2 regions of the Paenibacillus sp. FSL H8-0261 genome follow, and region 2 is predicted to be linked to the other one. Evidence: riboswitches for the same ligand, from Rfam matches in the RefSeq annotation. Region 2 holds a riboswitch; the other holds the start of a gene.
What was found. A riboswitch is a leader RNA that binds a small molecule or an ion and turns the genes downstream of it on or off. The one in region 2 is predicted to bind cyclic di-GMP.

Region 1: linked by a shared signal. The riboswitch ahead of MHI27_RS01875 (anti-repressor SinI family protein) and the one ahead of MHI27_RS10215 (DUF6612 family protein) in region 2 are both predicted to bind cyclic di-GMP.

Annotation. Positions count from the first base shown of each region.
Region 1 is NZ_CP150297.1:416,511-433,090, reverse strand. It holds gene nfsA (oxygen-insensitive NADPH nitroreductase) at 121-873, opposite strand; gene MHI27_RS01925 (heavy metal translocating P-type ATPase) at 905-3,367, opposite strand; gene copZ (copper chaperone CopZ) at 3,481-3,681, opposite strand; gene MHI27_RS01915 (metal-sensitive transcriptional regulator) at 3,735-4,007, opposite strand; gene MHI27_RS01910 (MDR family MFS transporter) at 4,385-5,905, shown strand; gene MHI27_RS01905 (PadR family transcriptional regulator) at 5,911-6,474, shown strand; gene MHI27_RS01900 (aldo/keto reductase family oxidoreductase) at 6,593-7,570, shown strand; gene MHI27_RS01895 (hypothetical protein) at 7,965-9,110, shown strand; gene sipW (signal peptidase I SipW) at 9,112-9,699, shown strand; gene MHI27_RS01885 (TasA family protein) at 9,791-10,411, shown strand; gene MHI27_RS01880 (helix-turn-helix domain-containing protein) at 10,571-10,900, shown strand; gene MHI27_RS01875 (anti-repressor SinI family protein) at 11,103-11,258, opposite strand; cyclic di-GMP riboswitch class I at 11,286-11,370, opposite strand; gene MHI27_RS01870 (2-oxoglutarate dehydrogenase E1 component) at 11,842-14,709, shown strand; gene odhB (2-oxoglutarate dehydrogenase complex dihydrolipoyllysine-residue succinyltransferase) at 14,762-16,036, shown strand; gene MHI27_RS01860 (hypothetical protein) at 16,310-16,580, opposite strand, start outside.
Region 2 is NZ_CP150297.1:2,376,279-2,392,858, forward strand. It holds gene MHI27_RS10205 (DUF4179 domain-containing protein) at 1-404, opposite strand, end outside; gene MHI27_RS10210 (RNA polymerase sigma factor) at 388-906, opposite strand; cyclic di-GMP riboswitch class I at 1,111-1,202, shown strand; gene MHI27_RS10215 (DUF6612 family protein) at 1,320-2,168, shown strand; gene MHI27_RS10220 (CapA family protein) at 2,250-3,266, opposite strand; gene MHI27_RS10225 (FprA family A-type flavoprotein) at 3,536-4,774, shown strand; gene MHI27_RS10230 (NAD(P)/FAD-dependent oxidoreductase) at 4,791-6,005, shown strand; gene rd (rubredoxin) at 6,034-6,216, shown strand; gene MHI27_RS10240 (Crp/Fnr family transcriptional regulator) at 6,263-6,973, shown strand; gene MHI27_RS10245 (4-oxalocrotonate tautomerase family protein) at 7,197-7,403, shown strand; gene MHI27_RS10250 (ABC transporter permease) at 7,393-8,349, shown strand; gene MHI27_RS10255 (carbohydrate ABC transporter permease) at 8,371-9,255, shown strand; gene MHI27_RS10260 (response regulator) at 9,320-10,351, shown strand; gene MHI27_RS10265 (histidine kinase) at 10,351-12,147, shown strand; gene MHI27_RS10270 (SDR family NAD(P)-dependent oxidoreductase) at 12,195-12,956, shown strand; gene MHI27_RS10275 (heparinase II/III family protein) at 12,953-15,031, shown strand; gene MHI27_RS10280 (DUF4962 domain-containing protein) at 15,034-16,580, shown strand, end outside.

The DNA of each region.
Region 1 (16,580 bases), 2.0 Mb from region 2:
GGACTGTCATTTCTTTAAGATGACAACTGTCACCTTCATGCCTCAGGGTACGAAAAAGAGGTTGCCCTATCCGTAGTATTAACTACGAATAGAGCAACCTCTTTAAGCGAAAACGCTAGATTACCTCTTGAAGAATCCTTTTTCGAGCAGGAATTCCTTCATATGCATTCGCGCTGGCTGTGCCAGCCGTTCTGCCATAATCACCGACCAAGGTGTATCCTTGGCACCATGCGTCCGCTCACGCATATAGTCTGAAGAGACTTTATCGTAAGTCTTGACCTGCTCCACTGTGGTTTCGGCATTGTAGCGATTGCGATGTAGAACAGCCTCTAATGGCAGACGCGGACGCAGGCTTGAGGCTCCATCAGGGTAGCCCACACACATTCCAAATATCGGGTAAACCAGCTCGGGCAGTCCAAGCAGCTCAGAAACCTCCGCAATCCGGTTACGGATTCCGCCGATATAAACAATCCCGAGCCCGAGTGATTCCGCAGCCACAGCAGCATTCTGAGCAGCAAGCGCAACATCAACGGTAGCTACAATAAGGTTCTCCGTAGAATCTTCATACGATGTCTCTCCCTGCAAATGAGGTTTTGTGACCTCACGCAGCCGATATAAATCCGCGCACCAGACCAAAAAGACTGGGCATTGTTCGATATAAGCCTGATTACCCGATAATCCGGCAAGCTCTGCTTTTATAGCCGGGTCAGTCACTGCAATAACACTATAGGCTTGTACACTGCTGGAAGTCGAAGCCATTTGGCCTGCTTCAATAATAGCTGCAAGCTGCTCTTCACTTACTGGCTTATCCTGATACTTGCGGACAGATGCATGGTTCATTAATAGAGATATTGTCTCGTTGTTTTCTTGCACAGCGGCCACTCCTTACATAGTTAGGTTTCTCTTAAAGCTTTACCCGCTGCAAACGAAGTGCATTCAAGACGACGGACACAGAACTGAATGCCATCGCAGCTCCAGCTAGCCATGGAGCCAGAAATCCGAGTGCAGCAATCGGTATACCTATTGTATTGTATGCAAGTGCCCAGAACAAATTCTGCTTAATATTACTCATCGTTTTACGGCTCATCATAATGGCATCGGGTATGCTCTTCAGATCTCCCCGCATCAGTGTAATATCTGCAGCCTCCATTGCTACATCCGTCCCTGTACCAATCGCCATGCCCGTATCTGCGGTAGCCAGTGCAGGAGCATCATTGATGCCATCCCCAACCATAGCTACCTTTGTCCCATTCCGCTGCAGCTTACGAACTTCCTCCGCTTTGCCTTCTGGTAGAACCTCTGCTAACACTTTTCGAATACCTGCTTGCTTCGCAATAGCTTCTGCGGTGATTTTATTGTCACCTGTAATCATAATGACCTCTATGCCCATCGCATGAAGCGCAGCTACAGCTGCTTTAGAGGTTGGCTTAATCGTATCCGCCACAGCGACAATCCCGGCAATATCATCGTCCACCGCTACAAGCATAGCTGTCTTTCCTGCCTCTTCCAGTCTCTTCATGACTGGGGTCCACTCTGTGATGTCCAATTGATGATCTTCCATCATACGCCGTGTACCCACCCTAACTTGTTGATCGGAGACAACAGCCATAATTCCCCGTCCAGGTACATTATCAAACTGTTCAGCGGTGGGTAAGATCAAACCTCTGTCAGCGGCTCCTGCTACGATTGCTTCCGCAAGCGGATGTTCTGATAATTTCTCGGCTGCCGCAGTTAAAGCTAATAGACGATTCTCTGCACTTTCTTTACCATAAGCGGCAATTCCAGTGGTAGTCACGATATCAGTCAGCACGGGCTTACCATTTGTAACCGTACCTGTCTTATCCAAAACAACGATCTTAATCCCTTGTGCGCCTTCTAAATGCTCACCACCCTTGAACAGAATACCAAGCTCCGCAGCGCGGCCCGATCCCGCCATAATGGAGGTCGGCGTTGCAAGACCTAACGCACATGGACAAGCGATTACGAGCACCGCAATAGCTTTTTCAAGGGCATCGGCAAATTGACCAGGTGCTGCCCAGAAGTACCAGACCAAGAAAGTGATCATCGCAATGCCTACAACAATCGGTACAAAAATACCTGAGATGACATCCGCGATCCGCTGGATCGGCGCTTTGGAGCCTTGGGCCTCCTCCACTACTCTAATGATTTGAGCGAGAGCAGTGTCTCTTCCTACTTTGTTGGCTTTAATTCTTAAAATCCCATTCTTATTTAATGTAGCACCGATAACGGTATCTCCAGGTTTTTTCTCTACAGGAATACTTTCTCCGGTCAACATAGACTCATCCACAGAAGAAGAACCCTCTACTACCTCGCCATCCACCGGCACCTTTGTTCCAGGCTTCACCAATACAATATCACCGGGAATCACTTCATCTGTCGAAATATTCATTTCTTTGCCATCGCGGATCACGAGAGCCGTCTTTGCCTGAAGCCCCATTAAGCTCTTAATAGCGTCAGAGGAACGTCCTTTGGCTAGCGCCTCGAACCATTTACCGACGAGGATGAGCGTGATGAGTACAGCACTCGTCTCATAATACATTGGGGCGGTATGATTCATTCCCTTCATACTTAATGAATCAATCGTCAGATAAAGACTGTAGAAATACGCTGCTGATGTCCCCAGTACGACCAACACATCCATATTGGCACTTCCGTTACGAAGTGCTTTATACGCGCCTACGTAGAACTGCCAACCGATGATAAACTGTACGGGGGTCGCCAGAACAAGCTGAAACCAAGGATTCATAAATAACTCCGGTGTTGGAATCCAGCTTGTGAATGAGAAATGACCTGCCATCGCCCATAACAATGGGAAAGAAAGAATAGCAGAAATGATCCACTTCCACTTCTTATGCTGAATTTCCTGTACACGACGATCCACATGATCCTTGCGGTCTTCTTTAAGAGTAGCTTTATATCCGATATTGCTTACCTTCTCCATGATCTCTCTTGGACTAATATTACCGGGAGTATATTCTACATGTGCCGTTTCCAGCGCTAAATTCACATTCACTGCTGCGATCCCCGGCGTACGACTCAACACTTTTTCGATCCGCGCCGAGCATGCAGCGCAGGTCATGCCTGATATATCAAAATCCGCGGTCTCTTTGACGGTATCATAACCAAGAGCGCGGATTTTATCTTCAATTTGTGGTAACCCTGATACAGAAGGATCGAATCCGACAGTGGCTTGTTCCAAGGCTAAATTTACATTTGCGCGAGAAACACCCTCCATCCGGGACAAACCTTTCTCAATTCGAGCTGCACAAGCAGAACAGGTCATGCCTGTAATCTGTACGGTCGCTTGCTGTTCATTGGGTGAAGCTGTTATTTTTAACTTATCCATGATTCCAAAGCCTCCTCATACCCCTATAGAGTATGATAATTTCTATAAAAAGAAAAGGCATTGGAGCTTATGGCATTCCCATACAGCTCCAAGCCTTATTACTTTGCTTCAAATTAAACTACATCATACCCTTGCTCTTCAATAGCTTCTTTAATAGCTCCAAGGCTCACCTTGTTCTCATCATACTCAACGGAAACTTTTTTAGCAGCAAGATCAACTTTAGCAGTAGCTCCAAGATTACCTACAGCCTTCTCTACAGAGTTGACACAGTGACCACAAGACATTCCTTCAACGTTTAATGTAGCGTTCGACATTATAATTACCTCCAGTAAATGTTATGAAGCCATGCTCAAGGAGCATTAGCTTATTATTTCATTAATTTGTTAACCGTAATTAGCAGCTCATCGATAACCTCATGTTCACCGGCTTCGATTCGTTCAATAATACAACTCTTCATATGCCCTTCCAGCAGCATCTTACCAACACCGTTTAGTGCCGCTTGAACCGCTGCGAGCTGATTGAGCACATCGTCACAATAAGTATCCCGCTCTATCATACCCTTTATCCCGCGGATCTGGCCTTCAATCCGGTTGAGGCGAGTATTCAAACCATTTTTGAAATCTGTCGAATGATGACTCATTCGTTCTCCAGATGCTGAAGAATGACAGTCAGCTTCGCAGGATTTCTCAGTTTGTTCTTGCTTACTAGTAGACATAAGAATCAGCCTCCTTGCCAATAATATAATATACCCCCGTAGGGTATGTCAAGAGGCGTTCTTTATTTCCTATCCCCCAAATCCCATTTTTTCAAGCTTAAACGCCTGCGGTGTCCTTATAAGGACGGTAAGCGTTTAAGCGAGAAATATAAGACATATAGTATTGTGTGAAACTTATACTTCTTATATTTGAAAAAAACTATTGCTACCCTATTCAAATTTGAATATAATAAATTTTGCTTCTAACCTATGAACATTTTTTGAACGGATTTATCACTATTAGAAAAAGGAGCCTGCGAAGCATGCATACTAAAGAAAGTAATCTTAAACTCGTAGTTATCGGCCTGCTGCTCGGTATTCTGATGTCCGCGATGGACAATACCATTGTAGCTTCAGCTATGGGAACCATTGTTTCCGACCTTGGTGGTCTGGACAAAATCGTATGGGTCACTTCGGCCTATATGGTCATGGTAATGGCTGGAACCCCTATCTTCGGCAAGCTCTCGGATATGTATGGACGTAAACGTTTCTTCATGTTCGGACTGATTGTATTCCTGATTGGCTCAGCACTGTGCGGTACTGCAACCAGTATTACACAACTAAGTATTTACCGGGCAATTCAAGGAATCGGCGGCGGTGCACTAATGCCTATCGCCTTCACCATCGTTTTCGACATTTTCCCTCCTGAAAAAAGAGGAAAGCTGACCGGCCTTTTCGGTGCGGTCTTCGGAATCTCCAGTGTACTCGGACCATTATTGGGTGCATATATTACCGACTATGTAGGCTGGCAATGGGTATTCTACATTAACCTGCCGCTCGGAATTATTGCACTTTTTCTGATTGCAACTTCTTACAAAGAATCGATCTCTCACGCTAAACAGCGCATCGACTGGGGCGGAGCCTTCACTCTCGTCGGCGCCATTATCTGCCTAATGTTTGCGCTAGAACTGGGAGGCAATCAATACGCTTGGGATTCCAGTGTCATTCTCGGCTTATTCGCCGGCTTCGCTGTACTCTTGCTGGCATTCATCCTCATTGAGAGAGTGGCGGCTGAACCTGTTATCTCGTTCGCGATGTTCAGTAAACGGTTGTTTGCAACAAGTAGTGTGACAGCCTTGTTCTATGGCTCTGCCTTTATCGTAGCCACCATCTACATTCCTATCTTTGTACAGGGCGTATTTGGCGGCTCCGCTACGAATTCTGGACTGATCCTCATGCCGATGATGATCGGTACGGTCGTGGGCAGTCAGACCGGTGGGCTACTTACAACCAAAACCAGCTTCCGCAACATTATGATCCTATCCGCAGTCTGTTTTGTAGCAGGCGTCTACAGTCTAAGCACTTTATCACCAGATACCTCCCGTCTCATGCTTAATGTATTCATGGCCTTAACTGGATTCGGCGTGGGCTTCTCCTTCTCCGTGCTAAGCATGGCAGCTATCCATAATTTCGATATGCGCCAACGCGGTTCGGCAACATCAACAAGTACCTTTATGCGCTCGCTTGGGATGACGTTGGGGATTACGATCTTCGGTATTATTCAGCGTAACAACTTCACTAGCAGCATTAGCGAAGCTTTTGGCGGAAGTGAGCAGTCAGCAGCCTTCGGCGATCCACGGGCAGCCCTGACACCTGAAGCAAGAGCCAAGATTCCACCTGAAATTTTAGAAAAAATATCTAGTGCACTGTCCTCTTCAATCGCACATACCTTTATGTGGGCCATGATTCCTGCCGTCCTTGGTTTAGTCTTTGTGCTGCTTATGCCAAAAGACCGCCTCACCATTCCGAGTAAAACTGCTCAGGCGTCCGAGGGTAAAAGGTAACGATTATGTCGATGAAATTGGCTATTCTCGGACTATTGCTTGAACGAAATATGCACCCCTATGAAATTACACTAGTCATGAAAGAGCGCTCCATGGACCGGATTACAAAGCTCCAGCTTGGGTCTCTCTACTATGCTGTCGATAAACTTGCACAAGATGGTTATATCGAAGCTTTAGAAGTGATTAGCAGCAGTGATCGCCCAGACAAAACCATTTACGGTATTACTGAGCAAGGTAAAAATTTATTCGAGCAGTTAATTCTACAGCAAATTAAAAAGAACGAGCCCTTCTATCATCCGATGTATATGGCTCTAGCCATGTCCCGTCATGTTGATCAAAACAAAGTGGAGAAGCTGCTCGAAGAACGTATTCGTGAAACCGAACATCAGGTGAATCTGGCTTATCAGGTATATGAAGAACATATTCCTATTGTTCCTCGTTCCGCCCTTCATCTCATGTACGGCACCTATGAACACACCCTTATTGAACTAAAATGGCTACAACGTCTCTATGATGATGTTGTAGCACGCAAGTTGAATGACATTGGAACACCACTTAATACAGAGTAGAGTCCTTAGGACCTCTACTCTTTTTTTCGCTTTTGCAGAGACAATAAATACCATACTAGAATCTAAGCGTGTACAATATGTACGTGTACGCAATCATATTTTCCTAGGAGGAATCACATTGTTGAGAACACTGCCTTTAAACAAGCGCGGTATACCAGCCAGCCGTATTGCTCTAGGTTGTATGGGATTTGGTGGGGGCTGGAATCATGAACCGATTACCGCCGAGAATGTTAAGCAAGGACATGCAGCCGTCGACGCAGCACTATCTATTGGTATCAATATGTTTGATCACGCAGATATTTATACCCGTGGTAAAGCCGAGAAGGTATTCGGTCAAATCTTTAAAGAACGCCCAGGACTCCGCGAAGAAATCATTATTCAATCGAAGTGCGGTATTAAGCTAATGGAGCCTGGAGACAGCTCTAATGTCTTTGACTTCTCAAGCCAGCATATTCTAAGCAGTGTAGAAGGAATATTGTCGCGACTAGGAACGGAGTATATTGATATTCTGCTGCTCCATCGGCCTGACCCCCTAATGGATCCAGAGGAAGTAGCTTCTGCTTTGCATCAATTAAAGGCAACAGGTAAAGTTCGTCATTTCGGCGTCTCCAATATGAGCGCAGCGCAGATCAAAATGCTGCAAGCCTATTGCGATGAACCTTTTATCGTAAACCAGCTACACATGAGCCTAGCCAAGCTCAGCTGGGTCGATGCTGGAATCAGTGTAAACCGTGAACCTTGGAAGGATATTACCTTTCCCGAAGGAACCCTTGAACATTGTCGAATGGAGAACATTCAGCTTCAAGCTTGGGGCCCACTCGCACAAGGCTTATTTAGCGGACGTTCATTAGAGGATCAACCAGAGAATATCGTCCAGACAGCTGCCATGGTTAAACAACTTGCAGATGAAAAAGGAACAACACCCGAAGCCATAGTGCTATCCTGGCTAATGACACATCCGGCAGCTATTCAGCCTATGATTGGGACTGTGAATCCGCAGCGCATCGCTTCCTGCGCCGATGCGGACAAGCTGGAGCTTACTCGTAAAGAATGGTATGACCTATATGTTAGTTCACGTGGTACTCGTCTTCCCTAACTGAGCCCACAATTAAACTCGCAAGAATTCTTAATAGCCTAATCGTGCCTCTCGCATGATTAGGCTATTTTTAATACATTCCCCTCCTATGCATCGTTCTCTATTGCGAATAAAAATAGATATCAAGCGATAAACCGAGATAAATAGAGATAAATTAACATTTTTGTTCTTTATAGAGCACAAACGAGACTTATTGACAGTTTTCTTTTCAATTTATTCCATGTATTATTCATTACAGAAGTTGTTCTCAATAAAGAACAACAATAACGAACCAAAGTAACTCAAGACATTGAGGGGAGGTATTCCTCTGAGACCCAGATCAGCAAAAAGAAGACCTAAACGAAAGAAACAAATCGGATTACGTGTTCTGCAATCAGGAATGGCTGTCTCCGTCTTGTTTCTGACTACCTCGCAGCAAGTGGGTAGTACCTATGGTGGTTTTGGAGCTACTACGCAAACCACTAGCACAATTAGCTTTTGCGAAGTATTTCCAAACTCGATCAAGGGGCTTCTAACAGAACTCAAAGATCATATCGAAAGAGCTACTGCTTTAAAAGGATCGCTGCAAAGCTATACCCCTTCAGGCAGTCTCTCAGACGTTTCGGGAATAGAAGGCATGACGCTGGATGAGCTTGATGTCGCAGCGCAAGAGATTTCCACACAAATCTCCGCGCTTCAATCTCAAATCGATGGCGTGAATGAGCAACTGGCCACCAACAGCCAAATTTGGAACGAAATCAATGGAGAGCTGAACGCAGCAGCAGCCGTCCTATTCCAGATTGGAGGATATATGACCTCTCTAGATTCAAACTGTCTAGAAATCAAGGATGAACAATTCTTCAGAGAGCTGCAAAGCAGCCTGAATCAAAGCGGTGTAATCTCTGAATCCCTGAATGCTTCCTTAAAGGGAGTCATCCAATATCTAAACTCCATACACGACATCGGGCTTCCATTTGCTTCGGTAGTGACCAGTGATGTATATGGACAACCCGAGTTACGCAACGAGGCGTTTCAGCAGCCGTTACCTTTCCTGATTCCTTTTAGTCAGCCGGCCGGCAATATCTCTAGCGAACTTACCTCCACTTATGAAAATCTCAATACTGAAATGAATGATCTTAAAGAATCGGCTACTTCAGGAATCAGCAATCTTCAGAGTCAGCTCCAATTGATCAGTCAAACCCGTGAACAACAGTTGGAAGCACTTGAGAAAGCCCGACTAGAGGCGCTGGAACAAACGAAGAAAGAAGAAGAACGTTTGGCACTGGAGAAAAAAGAAAAGCAAGAAGCTGAGGAGAAAGCAAAAACGGAAGTGACTCCACCGAAAGGTGAAGCTACTCCAGAGAACATAAATAAAGAACAGCCTGAAGCCCCAGCCACTAACCCGGTCGTTCCGGAAATTGGTGAAGAGCTAACGATTCCAAAAGATGTACCACAGCAAGCGGTTCCTCAGGAGGCGCCAAAAGCGGAAGATACAACCACTTCCCCACCGGTAGCAACACCAGCCCCTTCGGACCCTCAACAAGTTAAAGGTGGCGAATAATATGCGGATTAAAAAAATGATCAACAATACATTATCGAGCATCATGCTTGTGATATTCATTCTGCTGGTGGTAGCCGTAGTTTTATCAAAGGCCTCCGGCGGTGAACCTGCCTTCTTCGGATACCAGATCAAATCGGTACTCTCAGGTTCGATGGAACCAGGGATTCAAACCGGATCGATTGTCGCTTTAAAACCCGGAGGAGATATGAATCGCTTCAAAAAAGGCGATGTGATCACCTTTAGAAATGAAGAAAACCTGCTCATTACTCACCGTGTTGTAGAAGCAACAATGAACAACGCTACTGGTGAAGCCATGTATCGCACGAAAGGCGATAACAATGATGCGCCTGATATGAACCCTACCAGTTCCACGAATGTTGTAGCTGAGTATACCGGGGTCACCGTACCTTACGTAGGTTACGCTATGAATTTCGCAGTTTCCAAAGCTGGAAGTGTTGTGCTCATGATCGTACCAGGCTTGATGCTCCTGCTCTATGCCCTGTATTCATCATGGAAGGCTGTAGCTGCACTCGAAAAGAAAAATGCTGCTATACTTCCCACCTCTCCACCTCCAACTGAAATACAGTAATTCGTTGATTGTCCGCTTCCGCTTACGAACCGGAAGTTACAATATATAACTTTTATAAAAAAACCACAAAAACCGAGGAGGAATTTTAATTATGGGTATCAAAAAAACATTGGGTCTTGGCGTAGCATCAGCAGCACTGGGTTTATCATTGATTGGTGGAGGAACCTTCGCTTACTTTAGTGACACTGCACAAAGCACTGCTACATTTGCTGCAGGTACACTCGATTTGAACTCCGACCCTTCAGTTATCGTTGATTTGAAGGATCTGAAGCCAGGCGATACGATCAAAAGAGACTTCAAACTAAAAAATGACGGTACACTTGATATCGGTTCGATCCTCCTCAAAACAGCTACCTCTATTAATGATGTAGGTGGTAACAACGGCGCTAACGATTTGGCAAAATCCATCAAAGTTAAATTCCTGGTGAATAAAGATAAAAGCGGCATCTTACCTGGTAGTGAAGAGAAAGTAGTTTGGGAAACTACCCTAGCCGATTTGAAGACTCAGACACCGGATCTCGTAAAAAATACTGGACTTGATGCAATCTGGGGTACTAGCGAAGCATCTGGAATTAAGGCCGGCACAAATGATAGCTTCACCGTTCAATTCGAATTTGTTGATAACGGCCAAGAGCAAAACTACTTCCAAAAAGATTCATTAACTCTGACTTGGGATTTCGTAGGTAAGCAAACTGCTGGATCCGCTAAATAATCTAATAAGTCTTCCATTCGAAGAGCAGCAGATTCTTATTCCGGAAAGCGGATAAGTAGATGCTGCTCTTCTCTTTACAATAAACTTTGTCGAATTTATCGATATTTGCTATACTAATAACAAAAATTACGGAGGGGCGTCAGCATAGTGGCACAAAATATGGGCCAACGTATCCAGCATCTCCGCCTAGAAAAGGGGTTATCCCTATCTGAGCTTGCGGACAGAGCGGATGTTGCTAAATCGTATCTTAGCAATGTGGAGAGAAACATCCAATCCAATCCTTCAATCCAGTTTATCGAAAAGATCGCCGATGCGCTTCAGGTATCCATCCACGCTTTGCTCTATGGAGAACCTAATGATGCTGAGGAGTCACCTTTAGATTCGGAATGGTTCCGATTGGTGCAGGAAGCTATGGCCTCAGGCATAAGCAAACGCGAATTCAAGGAGTTTCTGGACTACCAGAAATGGCGCCTTGATCAGAAGGATTAATATTCCACCTGACCTGATAAGATCCTCTTCTACTCATACTATCAAACATAAGCGCCTTCGCCCTCCTAACATGGACCGCGAAGGCGTTTTATATTCTAGTAAAATATAAGGACTATTTATCTTGTATACTTTCTTATATACCGAAAAAGGGCCCAGCGAGTTATCGCTGGGCCCTTTTTCAAAATATAACGCACTAAATGTATTACTGCACGGCTTGCACAGTCTTCTCATGAAAGAATCGACGAATTTCATCTGCCTTTATGCCAGCCTTCTTAGCTGCTAATAATAAATGTACCCACTCAACGTCTAGATCAATGACCTGCTGTTCTCTGTTGCTTCCCTGGTTGGACTTGTCCAAAAAATCTCCTCCTAAGATTTTACGTCCCCAGGCAATCCGGCTGTCATAGTATTTCTACCTTAGACCCGCGACTTTGTGCCCCTGCCTTTCGGCAGGTTTACCTTTTACTGGACCCTTTACACGAAAGGATCTACTTTGAAATATATGAAAATCGCTAACTGCAATAACATTATACTATACTAAAGTGGAAAAGTGTGTCGATTTCTGATTAGTTTTTCCATTAAAAAACAAAAAATAGAAGCTCTTTTGTGCGATATCTTGTCCTTTTAACACGATACTCGTCCTATTCATAAAATTAATTAAGCCGATAGAATGATACTTCCTTCCCTATTAGTTAAAAATAAGGATATTAGAATCATTTTAGTGGGCCTTAGGAATGGGTAATGAGAAGAAACAGCGTTCTTTTCATTAGAACAAGCTAACCCATACCATTTTGCGAACGTATTGGACGAAAGAATGAATTGATTACACGTGTGGAAAGTAGCACAATAAGATGAGAAATGAAACCGCAATCATCACAGCTCCAGTAAGCGTTGACACAAAATGTCACGTATGGAGTTCATCCGTTAAGGAGGATGTATTCATGGCAGCCAAAGAGCCCTATAACGAATCCATTTGGAGTAAGTATTACGGACCCAATTTAGGCTACATTCAAGAAAGATATGAACAGTTTGTGAAAGATCCTTCCACCGTAGAGAATAATTATCGCGAGCTTTTTACAAATTCGGGTCCCCCACCCCTAACACCGGATAGCGAACCGGCTCCACAGCCTCGCATTTCGGGAGACACCGAATGGCTTAGAAAGGCAGTAAGAGCTTCCAAGCTAATCGCTAATATTCGTATATATGGCCATATGGCCGCTGATATTGATCCGCTTGAGCGCGATCACAATCCCATGGCTAAATATCTTGAACTCGAAACCTATGAGCTGACTCGTGAGGATCTGCTCGCACTACCTGCCACGCTCATTTGGGAGAATGCGCCGAATGATGTGCATACCGGATGGGATGCAGTTCAGCGTATGCGTCAGGCTTACACCAAGACAATCGCCTATGAATTCGGGCATGTGCATGAAGAACAAGAACTGAAATGGTTGAACAGACAGGCAGAATCCACAAGCTCACCAGCGCCTTTAAATAATGCAGAACGTAAAGAGCTGCTAAACCGCCTGATCCAAGTAGAGCAATTCGAAACCTTCCTCCACAAAACCTTTGTGGGTCAGAAGCGGTTCAGCTTGGAAGGCAATGACGCTCTCGTACCGATGCTGGATGAAATCGTACGCGCTGCTGCGCATGACGGCGCAGAGCATATTCTGATGGGCATGGCGCATCGTGGTCGCCTCAACGTTCTTGCACATATTTTGGGCAAACCTTATGACATTATATTTTCAGAGTTTCATCATTCTCCGAACAAGGAGCTTTTCCCTTCCGAAGGCTCTACAGGCATTAACTATGGCTGGACGGGTGATGTGAAATACCATCTGGGTGCAGACCGCGCTGTCCGTGAAGGAGAAACCGTACGCACAAGAATAACACTAGCGAATAATCCAAGTCACTTGGAATTCGTCAATCCTGTCGTGGAAGGCTTCACTCGTGCTGCTCAAGAAGATCGGAGCACAGCCGGATTGCCGAAGATTGATACCAGTAAAGCTATGGCGGTACTGATGCATGGCGATGCTGCTTTTCCAGGTGAAGGGATTGTTGCAGAAACACTTAATATTGGCAAACTTCAAGGTTATCAGAATGGCGGGACGATCCATATCATTGTTAATAACCGGATCGGCTTTACGACAGAAAGCGAAGACTCCCGTTCAACGCATTATGCGAGTGACATCGCCAAAGGATATGAAATTCCAATTATCCATGTCAATGCTGATGATCCTGAGGCCTGTATATCAGCAGTTCGTTTAGCTAGTGCATATCGCAATCAATTCAAAAAGGATTTCGTTATTGATCTCATCGGCTATCGTCGTCATGGACATAACGAAATGGATGATCCTGAAACTACACAACCTATCGTGTACGGTAAGGTACGCAATCATCCAACCGTTTACAAGGTGTATGCGGAGCGGCTACAGCGTGAAAAAATTCTTACAGCTGAAGATGTACAAAAGATGCACGTTGAAACAGAAGGCGTATTGCAACGTGCGTACGATAGTATGAAGGAAGGCAATCACAAGAAAAAAGAACCAAAGGCCTTCATTCCTCTTCATACAGATCGCTCAGCGGCAGGCACTACAGCCGTACCGATCTCCAGTCTGCAAGAGATTAATCGTGAGCTACTGAGCGTACCTGATGGATTCCAAGTCTATCCGAAACTGGAGCGAATTCTGCAGCGTCGCAAGGACGCACTGAATGAGGGTGAAAAGGTCGACTGGGCACTCGCTGAGTCCCTCGCCTTCGCAACCATCCTGAAGGATGGAACGCCAATTCGACTTAGCGGTCAGGATGCACAGCGTGGCACCTTCGCACACCGCCATCTGGTGCTGCACGACAGCAAGACAGGAGAATTATTCTCTCCGCTTCATCAGCTTAGTAATTCTCGCGCTTCCTTTGGCGTATATAACAGTCCGCTATCTGAAGCTTCTGTGCTAGGCTTTGAGTATGGTTATAATGTGTTCGCACCAGAAACCTTCGTCATCTGGGAAGCACAATATGGCGACTTCGCCAATGCAGGTCAGGTTATATTTGATCAGTTCATTGCCGCTGGACGTGCGAAATGGACGCAGCGCAGCAATCTCGTCGTCATGTTACCGCATGGCTACGAGGGACAGGGACCCGAGCATTCCAGTGGTAGATTGGAACGCTTCCTACAGTTATCCGCGGAAGAGAACTGGACCGTTGCTAACTTGACCACTGCTTCTCAATATTTCCATGTCTTGCGGCGCCAAGCTGCTTTATGTGGACAGGAAGACGCTAAACCACTGGTGATTATGACGCCGAAGAGTCTCATTCGTAATCCGCGCAGCACATCTGCCGGAACTGAGCTCGCTTCCGGACAATTCCAGCCTGTGTTAGCTGAGCCTCTGCTAGGCCAGAAGCCAGGTGAGGTCAAACGTCTAGTAGTCTGCAGCGGTAAAGTAGCTATCGACATCCAAACAGAGCTAGAAGCTGCTTCAGACAAAGATTGGTCATGGCTACATGTACTGCGCTTAGAGCAACTCTATCCGTTCCCAGAACATGAACTGAGTGCTCACTTAAGCTCCTTCACATCCCTTCAGGAAATTGTCTGGGTGCAAGAAGAGCCGAAGAATATGGGCGGATGGAGTTATACCGAACCTCGGTTACGGGACATCGCACCGCAAAACACTAGCGTGAGATATATCGGACGTCCTGAACGTTCCAGTCCTGCGAGTGGTTATGCAGATGTTCATAGCTTTGAACAGCGTAGAATTGTTTCAGAGGCCCTAAAAGCAAATTCACAAGTACAAACAGCTGTACCGTCCTCTTAAGAGGACGGTATCACAATAGCGTAAACCATTATGTTTGGGGAGGTAACGGCCTGTGTCAGAAATCTTAGTACCCGATCTGGGAGAATCTATATCCGAAGGAACCATCTACAAATGGCTGGTTAAAGAAGGCGACACGGTAGGTCAAGGTGATGTGCTTGCTGAGTTAGAGACGGATAAAGTGAATTTGGAAATTAGTGCGGAGGTGGAGGGTGTCATCTCCTCCATCCTACGTCAAGCGGGCGAGAACGTAGCCGTTGGCGAAGCCATCGGCATCATTGGAGCCGCTAGCGGCAGTACGCCGCAGGCCGCTGAGAGCAAAGCGCCTGAAGCGGCACCGGCAAGCGGCAGCGCAGCAGCCGCACCTGTAGCAGCGCCCGAAGTCGCTGTAGCGGGTGGCGAAAGCCCCGCTGCACTGGCATCGCCGGGCGCACGCAAGCTGGCACGGGAGCGCGGCATCGACCTCGGCGATGTTAGCGCCCGTGATCCTATCGGCCGGATTGGTCAGGCCGATGTGTCGGGTCATGGTGCAGCAGCGTCACAGGCCGCTGCACCGGCAGCTCCGGCGGCACAAGCCAAGCCGGAGCCAGCGAAGCCGGCAGCGAGCAAAGCCGCGCCGGAGGATGGCAAGAACGTGGAGCGCAAGCGCATGTCGCGCAGACGGCTCACGATTGCCAGCCGCTTGGTAGAAGCGCAGCAGACCGCAGCCATGCTGACCACCTTCAACGAGGTGGACATGACAGCGATCCTCGACATCCGCAAGCGCCGCAAGGATGCTTTTAAAGAGAAGCATGAGGTAGGACTAGGCTTCATGTCCTTCTTCACCAAAGCCGTGATCGGTGCGTTGAAGACCTACCCACTGCTGAATGCAGAGATTGACGGTGAAGATCTGATCGTTAAGAAATTCTACGATATCGGTATTGCCGTTGCAGCTAAGGAAGGTCTGGTGGTTCCGGTTGTCCGTGACGCAGATCGCCTTAGTTTCCCGGAAATCGAACGTCAGATTGGCGAACTCGCTTCCAAGGCACGCGCTAATACACTTAGTCTCTCCGAGCTTCAAGGCGGTACGTTCACTATCACCAACGGTGGTGTATTCGGTTCACTATTATCCACCCCGATTCTGAATACCCCTCAAGTAGGTATTCTAGGGATGCATAAGATTCAATTGCGTCCAATTGCGCTGGACGAAGAAAGAACCGTTAACCGTCCAATGATGTATATCGCCCTTTCCTACGATCACCGGATCGTTGACGGCTCTGAAGCGGTTAGCTTCCTCGTCAAAGTGAAGGAATTGCTGGAAGATCCAGAAGCACTGCTGCTGGAAGGCTAACCCTGATCGATCTTCCGACTTAAGAATATAAAGAAGGTATCCCTAAAGCTTCGCATTAGGGATACCTTCTTTTATATCTGAATCAACTCTCCCATATCCTCTTCCTTAATTGCATTCTCTACAACTAAAATCCGTAAAAACGTTTATTTCCACTAATCTAACCAGTAATAGCTGTATTAAATACAACTACAGGGCTTATATAAAGGTATTAGTTAACTTTAATTGTATATAGTACAACTAGCTTAGCGCATGCAACTACAAAACTACAAGAATCTACTTCAGCAGCTCACCAGCCACCTGCAGAAATTGCTCCTTACTCAAAATCTTATCTCCGTAGCTGCTTAGTGTATAATACGCATCCTGCTTCTCGTTATACCAATTCAGATAATCGTAGCTTACCTCTTCCTTCACTACTTTGTTATAGATCACTTCTGTGCCTGCCACCATAATCTTATCCGCTTGATTCTCAGGTTCTTGCTCCACGAACACTTTCCCGCCATGCATGATCGTGGCAGAGATACCTATAAAAGCATTATTCTTGGAG
Region 2 (16,580 bases):
GTAGCAAATCCAGTATATTGGGATAGATCAGATTTAGTATCAAGTGATAACAGCATTTTCATTTTTTCTCCGTCAGTTACAACACCGTTCAAATTCATTGTTACTCCTGAACTGGAAGCTTGAAGATTATACTGTTGACCGATGCCGTTATTTAATGCATTGCTCACACTTCGCCCACCAATTTTATCCCAATTAATCGTCATACTAGCGAATACAGGAATGGCGACAAGTAAGAGGCAAGAGAAGACGATGCTGATAGGAACAACCTTTTTATTAGGCCTAGGAGTATTCTGGGAGGCATTCAGATTTCTTTGACGTTTATATGCTTCTTGTTCAATGGTAGTCCACATCAAATCATAATCCGGTCGGGGAATATGTCTATCTTTTTCAATATACAGATTCATTACTACTCAGCTCCTTTAGTTGAGTTCCACCCATTCTATTTAGTATTTTAAGTCCCTTGTTCAGTCTGGATTTTACAGTTCCTTCGGGTATGCTCATAACTTTAGAGATCTCGGGTACAGTCAATTCGTTTATAAAACGAAGGACTACTACCATTCTGATTTTGTCGGGAAGCTGACTGTATAACCCTTGTAATTCTTTTTTAGTTTCCTGTCGATCCAACCGTTTTTCTACAGGGTTTGATTCCTCAGACCTGGATAGTAAATAATTACGTACTTCTTTCATCCACCCCGTCTTACGCCTTTTAATCACACTGTGGCACTCATTCGAAGCAATTCGTAAAATCCAAGATTTCAAGTTTCTTACCTTAGACTTATCCGCTAAGATAACCTTTACAAATACCTCTTGGCAAATATCCTCTGCATCTGCCTGATTTTTCATTAAGTAGTAACAAAAATAATATACTTGTTCTTTATAGAGCTCGAAAATTTCTCGGTCACACATTTTGCTGCACCCCCTGTCTTTGCTGTTCTCATTAATAAGACTTATAAGCGTATGTAATCGTTCATTTTTCATTTTGAGTGAAGTATTTCTTCTGAGCATCATAGCGAATTTGAATGGAAGATAAGTCGTTTACAGGTAATTATAACCATGATAAAATTAGCGGTGGGACATGCGTCCGTAAGCTAATTAAAACTAATTGAATGTCCGCGTTAAAGGTAAAATCATCGAAAGATGATGACACAAAGCCATGGGTCTAAAGCCTTTCTACAGAAGGAAATGATCGCCAGGCCGCCATAGGGATGTCTTATGAAGCATAAAGGATAGCTCTAAGAATATGTAGTCTATTTTGAGCTCTTTTATTATTTCGATCTATACGGCGTTACATTATCGCAAGGGGCTGAAAGGGGAAGTACATGAAAAGTTTTTTCAAAACAATAGGCACTAGTTTGGCAGTAGGTGCTTTATTGCTGTCCGGAACGATCGGATGGATGTCTAATCCTGAAGTCGTGTCTGCAGCTACCACAACAGCAGTAACCGCGGATCAAATGATTAGCAAAGTAACGGCGGCCTCTAAAGCAATAAAGAATTTTCACTTAGATGTGATCAAAAAACAGGATATTCAGAGCGGTGGGGTACGTATCAGCAACACTAACACACTGAAGCTGGATATTAATCGACTGCCGAATTTTGCTGCAGCTGGCACCGTTGATAGTAGTCTTTTAGAAACATCGTACAGTCTATATGCCAATGACAAGGAGTTTTACTATCTTGTAGACGGAAGTGAACTGATCGATGAATCTGAAGATGAAGGTTACGACGATGACGGCGAGCCAATCGATCCCGATGCACAGTATTGGATTGCACTGGAGAAGATGGAGTGGGATTCTTTTTACTCCAAAGGTCAATACGATCCTGTTTCCATGCTTGATTCGGTTAAAAATTATAAAAAATCTATGAAAGTCAGCACTGCTGGCGCACAGACTGTCCTGCAGTTCACGGTAACTGATCCGACAGCAGCTAAGGGAATAATCAAACTCTATGACCAGGAGAACCTCTGGGATGGAGAGACTGTTCAACCTAAAAGCGTAACTTGGAAATTATTCGTCAATACTAAGACCTGGCAAACGGAAAAGCTGACAGTCGATCTGAGTTATGTACTGACAAGTGACGGAGAAAAAGATACATACAACACGAAAATCGAAGCTAAATATTCCAAGAATAACAAAGGTACAACCATTGTAAAACCGGCCGAACTAGAATAATAAGGTCGATTTCATATTGAGCAAAAAGCGCTGTTCTACAGAACAGCGCTTTTTGCTGTATTCTCTATTTTAATAACGTTTCTATTCCTTCTTTAAGATTGTTGTCGTATGTTTCAACATTCGATTCATGAGATTTCGCCGCTCTGTTTTTATGTCGGTGGCGCTTCTCTTTAATGCGTCGCGGATGGGGATGATCTCTGTAATTTTCCTGCCGCTTTTTATTCTTCGATCTACACAAGTCGGGATGTAACCTACGTTAGTTATACTCGTGTTTCCTTTTTCATCCTTCTTTATTTTAAGCGTAAGTATGATACCGCTTTGTGTATAAGGAATATTCATTAATTTAGTAGAAACAAAATTCCCCAATGAGTAAATAACGAATTGTTTTTTTCCCCGAAGCGCTAACGGTTGAAGAACATGTGGGTGAGACCCCAGTATGATGTCGGCGCCATTTTTAAAGAAGAGATTGACCAGCTCTTTTTGCCTCTTGTTTGGAGTGTAACGATATTCGCTTCCGAAATGCAGATAAAGCAAGACTAGATCGACTTTCTTTTTTAAATCTCGAATCTCCCGAATGATCTTGGGCGTAGATATCCGATTAACCAGCCATGGCTTACTCACTGGTACAGGAATTCGGTTAGTTCCTGCTGTGTAGGAGAGGATGCCAATCGTAATTCCTTTGACGTTTTTAATAAGCGTTCTCTTGGATTCTTCTAATGATTTAGCTGTTCCCGTGTGGTCGATTCCATTACGGTCCAGAACTCGTAACGTCCGAACCAGACCCGGGGCACCATAATCCATGCAATGATTGTTGGCCGTTACTAATACGTCGAATCCGGCTTCCTTAAGTGCAGGGGCCAGTTCGTCTGGACATTTGAATATCGGACCGCCTGATCGTGGGCTTTTCCGGCATTCGGGGCCACTTCCAGCAAAGGTGGTTTCGAGATTGCCAATCGTCAAATCAGCCTGTTTCAGATAAGGAGCTACTTTTGCAAACAGGGGGCTGAACGAATAGGTTCCATCAGGCTGTTTAGCATCCGAAATAATATAACGTTTGACCATTAGATCTCCCACAGCAGCTATTTGTATTTCAGTCATGGATATCCACCTTTTTATTATTTTCATTAGGATATGGCATAAAGTTGTTATGGGTTATTCTTTCTTTAAGGCGAAGTGCAAACATTTGTGTGGCTTTTTATTTAAAATGTGACCCAACGCATAATCACTTTATTTAGATCGTCTAAATTAAAGGTATTCATTTTTTTCAAACTTTCATAATTTGATTCAAATCCTCTTTTTTGTTTGGCAGCCATAATAAAATATGGTTGTTGATAAACATTATCAATCAAACATTGGAGGTTATAGAAATGAGTACACAATTCAAGAAAATCGCCGAGGATATTTACTGGATAGGCAAAATTGATAACCGTCATGTTCCTTTTCATCGCCTGATTCTAGAAAAAGGAACTACCTATAATTCCTACTTATTAAAAACAGGTAAGCCGACTGTCATTGATACCGTAGATATGGAATTCGGACGTGAATATGCCGAGTGCCTGGGTGAAATGATTGATCTTCTAGATATTCATTACATTGTCATTAACCATACAGAGCCTGATCACTCTGGTGGACTGGCAGCTCTCGCTGCCAAGGCTGCAAACGCCACGATCGTATGCACCGAGATTGCTGTTCCAGAATTGCAGGAAATGTACAAGCTTCATAGCCGGAACTTCCTGGTGGTGAAAGATGGAGACAAGCTGGATATTGGTGGGAAAACGCTGCTGTTTAAAGAAACACCGTATCTCCATACCGCAGAAACGATGATCACCTATTGTATCGAAGATCAAATCTTATTTCCTTGTGATATTTTCAGCACGCATGTTGCGGTGGAGAATCTATTCAGCGATGAAGCCGGGTTTGATATTACGGAAGATTTCCAGGGCTATTACGCAGCAATTATTCATCCTCACAGAAGATATGTAAGAACACTGTTAGAGGCTGTTAAGGATCTTGAGATCCGGATGATCGCTCCTTCCCATGGGTTTGTGATTCGGAAGGACATACGTAAATATATCGGGATGTACGCCACGTTGAGCCGTGAAACGACGCAAGGAAAAAAGGCAACGATCGTATATACCACCATCAAGAACAGTACTAAGAAGATGGCCAAAATCTTACAGGATTGCTTGCAGGAAAATAATATAGAGACAGAGGTCTGGGATGCAGATAAAAGTAGTGCCACCGATATTCTGAACAGTATAACGTCAGCTGACGCGGTCTTTATTGGCAGCTCCACTAAATACGCGGACATGATTGGGAACCTGGAGAACATTCTGAAAGAATTGCACAATATGAATCTGGAAGGTAAACTTGCTGCAGCCTTTGGCTCCTACGGCTGGAGTGGTGAAGCCATTGAAGTCATTCAGGATTATCTGAATGGAACAAATATGACGGTGCAAAGCACATCTGAGGTTATTAAATCCACGGGGATGACACATGTAGAGTTCCCTGTACGAATCAGATTTTCCCCGAAAGAGCCTGAGAAAGTTCAAAAAATTAAAAACGCGGCTGAATTTGTTTCGGATTTGCTGCTGAGTTCATTTTAGGGAGGAGGAACATAGGATGACAAAACATTACGTTATAGTTGGCGGCGGAGTAGCCGCCGTCCATGCCGCCAAAGCCATCCGTGATCAAGACGCAGAATCGGAAATTTCGATCCTCGGGGAGGAAAGTCAACTGCCCTATAACCGGATTAAGCTGACCAAAGGGCTGTTTACCGACCTGCACAGTGAGAAGGTGCTGATTAAAAAGGAAAAATGGTACCGCGATAATCGTATATCCGTAAAAACCTCGACCCGAATCAGTTCTGTCCACCCGGACCGGCAAATTGTTGTGACAGAAGATGGGCAGCGTGTATCTTATCATAAGCTCCTATTGTGCATGGGAGCGAAGAATCGTACACTCTCCCTTGAGGGCTTCGGCCTGAACAATGTGCATACCCTCCGGGATATGAACGACGCGGATCGATTGAAAGATAACCTGCAGGCTGGCAGTCATGTAGCTGTAATCGGTGGGGGAGTGCAGGGAATCGAAACCGCTTGGGCGCTGTATGAAGCCGGGTATCAGGTGACAGTGATCGAAGCTTCTCACCGGTTGATGGGCAGACAGCTTGATGAGAAATCCTCACAGCTCCTTAAAGAGAACCTTGAACAAGCAGGTGTGAAGGTTATTCTTCAAGCAGATGTGGCGTCTATTACAGGATCAGAGTTTGTTACCGGAATTACGCTGGATGACCAATCTCATTTTTCCTGTGACCATGTAGTCTACTCCATTGGTATTGTACCAAATACGGAACTGCTAAATGGCTCGAGTATTCAAGTCCGGCAGGGCATTATCGTAAATGAACAAATGCAAACAAATGATCCGCATGTGTACGCTGCCGGAGATGTTGCTGAAATTAACGGGCATGTGGAAGGACTGTGGGGCGGAGCGATGGAGCAGGGCCGGATTGCCGGTAGTAATATGGTCGCCAATCTGACTGCGTATCGTAGAGCTGTTCCGGTTACATTGTTTAACGCTTTTGGAGTCTCTTTATTTTCGATAGGCAACGTTGATGAGCGGTATTGCTATACGGTGGTGAACGGAGAAGAAAATGGGGCGTATACGCGTATCTTTGTGAAAGATAACACAATAATCGGTGCGATATCCTGGCAAGGTGCAGCTGCTTCTCTGGCGTATAAAACCGCTGTGGAGCAAGGCATCCCCCTTACGGGGATTGATGTTAACGGGAGTAGCATCGTGGAAATTATGGCTGAAGTACAATCCAGATTGAACTAAACTACTAACTTTATAGGAGATGACAATGATGAAAAAATATATCTGTCTACCATGTGGCTATATCTATGATCCGGCAGTAGGCGATCCTGATGAGGATGTTGTTGCAGGCACTGCATTTGAAGACTTGCCTGAAGATTGGGTTTGTCCTGTATGTGGTGAAGATACAAGCCATTTTGCGCCGGTTGAAGAGAAAAAAACTTCTGCATCTTAAAGGGAAGTAAGGTTTATAAAAAAAATGAACAACAGGGGGGACAGTTATGAAGGAGTATTCTTGCCAATACGCTGCTGAACCTTGTACCCGCAAGGTGCCGATTTTTGCTGCGTTAAGCGATGACGATCTCTCCCGGATCAGTGCCATGATCAAACATCGAAAGTTCACCAAAGGTCAAGCGTTAATTCTGGAAGGAGCACCGTCGGATACGCTGTACATTATTCAGCGAGGCCATGTTAAATTATCCAAAATTACTCCCGAGGGCAAGGAACAAATTTTGCACATCTTGACGAACGGGGATTTTTTCGGGGAACTGAGCATTTTTAACAGCGATGAGCTGAGCAACTTCAGTGCTTATGCTCTAAAAGATACTAACATTTGCATGCTGACTCGAACAGATATGGAGCAGCTGATGACGGAAAATCCGGATATTTCGCTCAGGCTACTGAAGAGTGTGACCAAAAGACTAGCCCATACAGAAAATTTGGCGCAGAGCTTGGCGACCAAAGATCCAGAAATACGAATTGCTTATATGATCATGGAACTCGGTGACAAATATGGCAAACAACGTGGTGCTCATATTCATATTGACCTTCCGTTGTCTCGTGAAGAACTGGCCAGTTATGTTGGGGTCACCCGCGAAACCATCAGCAGAAAATTCTCAAGGTTTGAAGATTCAGGCCTTATTGAACTAATTGGAAACAAGCAAATGCTCATTATAGATCCAGCGGGTTTGGAAAGTTATATGGGGTATTAAAATAGTAATTAAAAATCTAAAATGATAAAGCGGCATTTCTACCATAGATTACGGTAGAGATGCTGCTTTTTTTAGGGGCTCGCTTGAATTCCAGCTCGACTATTACTGGATATACCCTAAAGAAAACACAAGCTTACTCATAGAAAATCCATATTGCAAGCGCTTTATTGCAGGTAGAATGAGGTTAGATTCAATCACTATTCGAGGAAATGGAGGAAAGCTGATGCCACATATTGAGATTAGGATGTACGAAGGCCGAACGAGTGAGCAGAAGGAGGAGATCGTTACTGTATTCACGCGGGAGTTATCCCGAATTATTGAACGGGAGGAACAGTTTATTACCGTCGAATTTCAAGAAATTCCCTTAGATGAGAATGCTCCAGCGAACCTGCTGAAAAAAGGACCTATAGGAAACGGTTATGAAGGCTAAGTTAACCGGGATTGACCTTATTAACTACAAAGCCGACACTAGAAGGTCCCTGCTATCAAACATGTGGAAATTCAGAGCGCTTTATGTGATCGCGATCCCCGGGATTTTGTACTTTATCATTTTCAAGTACTTGCCGTTGGCCGGGTCAGTGATTGCGTTTCAGAACTACAACATTTTTAAAGGCTTTACAGGCAGTGAATGGGTGGGGCTTGAGCACTTTAAGACCATGTTTCAATACCAAGATTTTGGAAGAATCTTAAGCAATACGATCCTGCTAGGCTTGTATGATCTCTTATTTGCCTTTCCGGCTCCGATATTGCTTGCGCTCCTGTTAAATGAACTACGGCTTGTGTTTTATAAACGTTTTTTGCAAACAGTGGTTTATATGCCCCATTTCTTATCCTGGGTAATTGTGAGCGGCATCGCCTTGGGCATCCTCTCCCCTGGAACGGGGATTGTGAATCAAGTTTTACAAACCTTCGGCTTTGAACCGATTTATTTTCTTGGTGAAAATTCATACATCCGCACGATTTTGATCAGTTCCGGTATTTGGCGAGATTCCGGGTACGGTACGATTATTTATCTGGCCGCGTTGGCAGGAATAAACCCAGATCTTTATGAGGCTGCTGAAGTAGACGGAGCCGGACGCTGGAAACAAACCTTAGCCATTACGCTGCCGTCTCTGATACCGACAATTATGATTTTGTTCCTTCTCCATATCGGGAGATTTCTTGATCTTGGCTTCGAGCGGGTATGGGTATTCCTGAACGCGCTTAATACTGGGAACGGGGAGATTCTGGACACTTATATCTATAAGGCGGGGCTGCTGTCTCAGCAATACAGTTATACAACAGCAGTGGGGCTATTCAAGTCGGTAGTTGGACTCATTCTGGTGCTCATCGGCAACATTTTGAGCAAAAAAACAACCGGTGAATCGCTGTATTAATCGCTCTTTATGGAGGTAGGGATGATGAGAGTACGCTATACTCGCGGCCAGAATCTATTTAATGTGTTCAATCTATTGTTTCTAACCGCTCTCGCTTTGGCTATGTTTCTGCCGTTTCTGAATGTGATTGCCCAGTCCTTTAGCAGCTCTGAAGCAATTATTAATGGCAGGGTAGGCTTGCTGCCAAAGGACTTTACGGCGATCAATTATCAGTACGTTTTCAGCGATCATTCCATTTGGCGGGCGTTCGGTGTCTCCGTCTATATTACGGTGCTGGGCACCGCTATCAATCTGATTGCGACAGCGTCTCTCGCTTATCCGGTGTCACGGCCGGAATTCGTAGGACGCAAATATATTGTCATGATGGTATTGTTCACTATGGTATTCAGTGCCCCTCTTATTCCAAACTTTATCCTGATCAAAAATTTGGGTCTTATGAACTCCCTTTGGGCACTTATGATTCCGGGCGCCATCAGCGCTTTTAACTTTTTCGTGATGAGAAGTTTCTTCATGCAGCTACCTCAGGAGCTGATAGATTCCTCCAGAATCGATGGGTGTGGTGAGCTGCGGATCATTGTCAATATGGTACTGCCATTATCCAAACCGGTAATGGCCTCATTGGGGATTTTCTACGCCGTAGGGCACTGGAATACGTACATGAGCGCTCTGTATTATATCAACAAGCCTTCTTTATGGCCTCTGCAGGTGATGTTGAAGAAGCTCTTCGAGACGGACGATATCAGCATTGATCCGGCTTCCTCAGTTTATAGTTCTTTGGCCCACACCTCACCTGAGGGCATTAAAATGGCTGTTATCATTGTCGCTACTATTCCGATTATCATGATTTATCCGTTTCTTCAACGCCATTTTGTTAAAGGAATGATGGTCGGATCCGTCAAATCCTGATCTAATATAGTGTGGTAGAATAGGAACGCGTTAAGCGAGACGAATCGGAAGGTGGTATCCATGGATGAGATGTGTATTAATCGTAGACGACGAGCCCATGATTCGAAAGGGACTGTCTATCATGATCCAGCAATGCAGCGAGCATCCGTATAATATCAAACTTGCTCAGAATGGCGAAGAGGCAATTCAGCTCATTATGGAGGAACAGCCGGATTTTCTTTTTACAGATATCCGCATGCCCAAAGTCGACGGACTGGAGTTATGCCGGCGGTTGTCGGAGATGGAAACGGATATTCAAACCGTTGTTATCTCAGGTTACGGTGATTTTGAATACGCCCGCCAATGTGTGTCTTATGGAGTGAAAGAATATCTCCTGAAGCCCGTGAGCAAAGTGAACCTTCAAAATGTGATCGCCAAACTGGAAGCGTATAGAAAGAAGCTGGAGAGTTTTGTTTCTGTCGCTAAGATTGATGAATGGGTCATGCGTATGGATGATGCCATCTGGACCTTGGATAAAGAGAGGTTGTACCTTGTACTTCAGGAATGGGAAACTGACTTCCTCCAGCGCAAGATGAGCCGAAGTCAGCAAAAAGAGCTTTTGGAAGAGGGCTACGCCTTGCTCGTGAAGAAGCTCCTTGTCAATTCGGTCATACCCGGTAAAAGCGTGTTAGACTTGTCCGCAGCAGCTGGACCTGAACAGTTATTCCACTGCTTCGCAGAAGCGTCAGCAACTATATTGGAAGAACTCCGTAGAAAGCGCAAGGGCAAAGCGAAGGATCCGATAGAGGAAGCTAAAGCATTCATCGAAAAGCATCTCGCTCAGGAAGTATCGCTCGAGGAGGTGGCGGAAGTACTTGGTCTAAATGCCTCTTACTTCAGCCAGATGTTTAAACACTCGACGGGAGAGACCTTTGTACATTACCGCATCAAACGTAGGATGGAGAAGGCCAAAAGGTTGCTTGCCGATGCAAGCTTTCGGATAACCGATATTTCCTATGAGGTCGGGTATGCAGACCATCCCCATTTTACGAAGACATTTAAGAAGTTTACCGGGCTGGCTCCTTCTGAGTATCGCAACCAGCTGGGGATAGATTGATGAGAAAAAGTCTGTCGAACAAGTTGTTTGCCTCCTTTTTGACCGTTATTCTTCTTTCCTTGTCCATGGTTGGATTTATCTCCTATTTTCAGGCTTCGGCTGAGCTGGATAAATCTTCAGAGAAGTCCATTGCCCAAGTCATCCGAAGCGCGTCCTATCAAACGGATTTGTATTTGCAAAATTATGAAAAGGCTAGCGACTCCATCCTGTCTTACAATCAAGTCAAAGAGTTCCTGGATATGGACCCGGAGAATAGCTACTCCTACTATCAATATACGAATGATATTCAGAAGTATTTGTTTCGGTCTTTGTTTATTCTGTATCCCCAGATTAATCTGATATACGTTATCGGTGAACATGGCAAGGCCATTAGCGATGATAACTCAAATCAAGCGCATAGCCTGAAGTTTCATCCGCAGGAACGTTACCGCTTCTTAAGCGAGCATACGCCGGAGAGCGGCCGCATCACCATTCTCAACACGAATGTGATGAATGAAGGGGATAAGAACATTATTACGATGGTCCGCCGGATCAGAGGACTCGCTTCCTATCGCCCGAAAGGTATAGTTGCCATTGAATTTAAGGCAGAGGATCTGGCCCGCATATGGGAGCCTCTTGATCTGGGACAGGGCGGGTCCTATTTTATCATGGACGAATTCGGCAAGCTCCTATATCGGGCAGAAGGAAACAAAAACTATTCTGAGTTATCTGCTGAGCACATTCAGAACGTATTTCAACACCCAAATGATTCTATCGTGGAAAAGGTAGACGGGAAAGAGTATTTGTTCGTGTCGAGAAAATCCGATTATTCCAATTGGCAGCTTGTAGTATCCATACCGGTTGGCGAGCTGCGCAAGCCTATTTCTACCATTCGAACGACCACACTGGTGGTGGGAGCTCTTACGCTTGTTGGCACACTATTGCTTGCCATCTGGTTCGGACGATCCATCACGAAGCCGATCCTGATTCTTAAGGAAGGGATGAGGGAGACGGAAAAAGGCAGGTGGCGCAGGCTTGAGATGAACGGCCGTCAGGATGAGTTGGGGGGATTGATGCGCAGCTACAATCTCATGGTGACCCGGTTGTCTGAAATGATTGAGCGGGTATACGAAGCGGAGCTTACCACCCAGAAGGAGGCTCTGGAGCGTCATCAGGCTGAATTCCAAGCACTCCAGCTGCAGATTAATCCACACTATCTATATAACACTTTAGAGACTATTAAATGCTACGCGGTCGTTCAGGATTCGGATGAAATTACAGAAATAGTGGAAGCTATGGCATTTATGCTGCGCTACTCTATCCAAACCAACCTTGAGGAGATCAGGATTGCCAATGAGCTTAATCATGTTCTGAGCTACATGACGATTCTCAAACACCGGATCGGCAGGGAGTTCGAAATCGACGTTGTGATTCCACCGACGCTGCTACTGGCTAAGATGGTCAGGTTGACACTTCAGCCCTTGATCGAAAATATTTTTCAGCATGCGTTTCCTGAGGGAATTGAAGACAGGCATTATATTCGAATTGACGCCAGAATTGAGGGAGATCGGTTTCTAGTTTTCATAGAGGATAACGGAGCAGGGATGTCCCATGAGCGGCTTGTTAAACTTCGTGAGAAGCTGAATCTGAATCAGCTGGCGGATACGGAAGGAGACTCCCTCTATCATACCGGTGGGATCGGGCTCATGAATGTGCACCGGAGAATTCAAATGGTGTTCGGTGAACAATACGGATTAAGCGTCGAAAGCGTGGAGAATGAAGGTACTCGGTTGATCTTATCCATGCCTGCGGAGTGAGAAAATAGATGTGTTCAGACAAGACTATTACTAGGAGGAAATTAGCAATGAAAATTGACTTAACGGGTAAAATTGCGCTTGTTACAGGGTCCAATGCAGGGATAGGCCGGCAAATCTTGCAGACCTTGGCTGCTTCCGGCGCAAAAGTGGTTGTAAACTATTTGCTTGGTTCTGCGGAGGAGACGGTCGAAGGAATCCGTCAGGCCGGAGGAGAAGCTTATGCTTTTCAGGCAGACGCAACAAGTCCAGCCCAACTGGACAATATGGTGAAGGAAATAGAGGAGCATTTTGGCGGAACCATCGATATCCTCGTCAACAATGCGGGCGGTATGATCAATCGGGTCCCCAATACTGAAATGAACGAAGAACATTACAATAAGGTAATGGACGTCAATTTTAAATCATGCGTGTTTGCCTGCAAAGCTGTAGCAGCGGGAATGATTGCCAAGAAAAGCGGAAAAATCATCAATGTATCTTCCCTCGCGGCTCATGACGGCGGCGGACCGGGGGCTTCCGTTTATGCAGCAGGTAAAGCTGCAGTATGGTCTTATACCAAGGGCCTTGCCAAAGAGCTGAGTCCTCACGGAATTAATGTAAACGCTATCTCGCCCGGATTTATCGGTCAGACCGCTTTCCATGCCACCTTTACCGCGGATGCGGCAAGACAGGCGACGATTGCGAAGATTCCGCTGGGCCGGGAAGGTGTCCCACAGGATGTGGGCAATGTGGCACTCTTCCTCGCTTCAGAGCTGTCGGATTATCTGACAGGCGAAATTATTGAAATTAATGGAGGCTTGTTCATGCGATGATGAACCTTAAGGAGAAAGCAGATACTTTTTCCTGGGTTGGTCTCGAGGTGGATAAATTGAAAATGGAGCTGGAACCCTTCTGGAAAGAAGAGATTCTGCTCCCGACAGAACCCGGTGGTTGGTGGCACCAATATGTGTGTCCCCAGCATCATACTGAGCTAATCTTCGATGCTATGGAGCGCAATGCGGTTGTCTTTGCTTGTCCGAAGGGCTGCAAGCTGGAAGGTGAACCCTACCGGGGAGCATGGTTGGTATACCGGCATCAGGCGATGGCACGATATGCACTGCATGCTGCCGCGGTATTCGCCGCAGACGGGGAAGACTTCTATAGCGGCTTAGCCCAGAAGATTCTTGTCGGATATGCAGAGCAGTTCCCCTTGTATCCGGTACATCCCGATGCTCAACCCTGGATGCTCAGTGGCCGTGCCTTTCATCAGGCGCTGACAGAGGCTATCTGGTCCACCACGCTTATTCGGGCCTATCTGCTGCTTGTGGATCATGGAGTAACGTTCACTGGGGAGGAAGAGGTAAAGCTGCAAGTGTTCTTCTCGATGCTGGAGGAGAGTATGGAGCAATACCGCCACATCCTCATTTACGAGAAGAAGAATGCAGAGAACAATTATACCGCATGGCTGAACGCTAGCCTGGCTTGTGTATATGCCGCCAAAGGTACCAGAGAAAAGCTTGCTTCTTTGCTGGAGGGAGAAGGCGGATTTTATCATCATCTGTCCATTGGCGTGAAGCCAGATGGTTTTGAATTTGAAGGCAGCACGTACTACCATATTTTTGTATTGCGGGCTTATCTCATAGCAGCCGAGATGTACGGGCGCTTCGGGGTTGACCTCTATGCTGCCAAAGGAGATCAGGGACAATCCATCCGTGGCATGTTTCAGTTGCTGGTAGAGCTTAGCGGCGATAACGGGGAGCTTCCAGCCGTGCATGATGGTCCTTATGCGCGCGTTCCTTTCGCCCGAGAAATTGCTGAAGTATTTGAAATAGGTATTGCGGTTTACAAAGACCCGAGTCTCCAGCCAATACTGGCGAATGCTTATAGGTATCTATATGGACAGGAATTAAGGACTGGTCTGGAGGCAGTGTTGTATGGAGCAGGTGAGAGTAAGGAACTTCAGACCAGTTACAGAGTGAGAGACTCTGTCCTACTGCCGGATTCCGGATTCGCCGTGCTCCGCCACCCGGGCAATCCGTTGTCCGTTCTGGCGGATTTCGGAGAGCATGGCGGATCACATGGGCATTTCGACAAGCTTCATATTACGATTATGCACCGATGGGGGGAGGTTGCTCCCGAGCTGGGTATGGTTCCTTATGGATCTGTTTTGCGCAAGGAATGGTATTCCGAAACCGCGAGCCATAACACGGTCACCATCGGAGGCTGCTCCCAAGCTCCACATACCGGAAGCTGCTGTCAATTCCGCCAGGAAGGCAACGCTACGTACTTATGGATTCGCTCAGACGGCGCCTATGAAGGAGCTGTTCTAGACCGGCATCTTGTTTTGGCCGACGGTTGGCTGCTGGATTGGTTTCATGTTGAGCAGGTGACGGAGCGGAGTCAGGAAGTAGACTTATGGTTTCATCCGACGGGACATTTGCTGTTACCGTTCGACCCTCACCGTGTCCAGAAGGATTCTCCGACAGTCCTTGGACTGGAAGCGGGTTATGGCTCAGTAGAAGTACTGTCCGCAATGAAAAATGAGACGGAATGTACGTTAAATACGGAGTGGAATATCCGTTATGATGGAGTGAGCACCGGCCGGGAGTATGAACTATCCACGAGTACTCTACTGGCGCCCAGCTCCACTATGTATGAAATCCGCACACCGGGTAATGCCGAAGATCCGAGTAGATTGCTAAGAGGCATTATGCTTCGGCACAAAGGTCCGTCGGTTGAATTTATTACGGTTTATCGGGACGGTCACGAACCTGCTGTACTGAAGCTAGTGAGTCAGGTGGGCGAACCGCCCCGAATCCAGATAGCAACAACTGGGCAAGTAGTGGTCTATTGCCTTGACCCTAAAGAGGGACTGATTCTGGAAGAGTCCCGGAATACGGAGGAGTAGAGATGTTAGAACCTTTATTTCAACCTACCAGCGGCGTACTCGACCTGTCATATGGGCCAGATGAAAATACAGATGTTGGAGAGAATCCTCCACGGTTTACTTGGATGCCTGCATGTCTGGAAGAGAGTATGTATGAGCTGCAGATCTCCTCAAACACTGGATTTGAGTCTGAAGGTACGTTGACCTACAGTAGAATTCCCTATAATTTGTTTACCCCGGATAAGCCGTTGGCGCCCGGCTCGTATTATTGGCGATACAGTCTTATCGGGGAGAATGATATCAGATCCGAGTGGAGTAAAGTAAGAGCTTTTGTGGTGGAGGATGAATTGCCGCTAACGCCACTGCCTTCCCGAACAGAACGATATTCAACTGCTTCCGCCAACCATCCGCGGCTTTGGCTTCAAGCGGAGCAACTTCCGTCTTACCGGGAAGTTGTCCGCCAAGACTCCATTTCAACTGGCTGGGATGACTTCCTGAAGCATTCCGTTCTACCCTGGACAGAGCGCGATCTTATTCCAGAACCTGCACCGTATCCAGATAATAAGCGTGTCGCCAAACTATGGCGGCAGATGTATATGGACTGCCAGGAAGTTTTCTATGCTGTCCGGCATCTTGCTATAGCTGGAGTTGTGTTGGAAGACGAGTCGCTTATCGCCAAAGCTAAAGAGTGGCTGCTTCATGCTGCTAGCTGGAACACGGATGGTACCACCAGCCGGGATTACAATGATGAATGCTCCTTTCGCATAGCCGGAGCGTTGGCATGGGGCTATGATTGGCTTCACGGCTCTCTTACGGAAGAAGAACGCCTTAAGGTAAGGCAGGCGCTACTGCGAAGAACCGGGCAGATCGCATTCCATGTCATCGAACGTTCCCGAATCCATCAAGTTCCTTATGACAGCCATGCGATCCGCTCTTTATCCTCTGTACTCGTCCCCTGTTGTATTTCCATGTTGGGTGAGGAGGAGAAGGCGCAGGAATGGCTTGATTATACGCTGGAGTACTTCTCCGCCATGTATACCCCATGGGGTGGCAAAGACGGCGGGTGGGCGGAAGGTCCGATGTATTGGACCACTCAGATGGCGTTCGTTACGGAGGCGCTCAATTTAATTCGCAAATACATGGCAATCAATTTCTATGACCGTCCTTTCTTTCGCAAAACCGGTGATTTTCCGCTCTATTGCTTCAGTCCTGATACCGTGAGGGCCAGCTTCGGCGATCAATCGTCGCTGGGAGATCCGGTCAATCTCAAGACGGGCTTCAATATCCGCCAATTTGCCGGTTTAACCGGAAATAGGCAGTACCAGTGGTATTTTGAGCAAACTAAGGAACTGAACCCTGATACCCAGATGATCTTCTATAACTACGGCTGGTGGGATTTCCGGTTCGATGAGATGGTTTATCGCACGGATTATCCGCAGATTTCTTCAGAGCCACCGGTGGCTGCAGAACCTCTGAAGTGGTTTCAGGATGTGGGATGGGTGGCTATGCATCATCGGATGGAGGATCCGCAGGAACATATCATGCTGTTGACCAAGAGCAGCCGTTACGG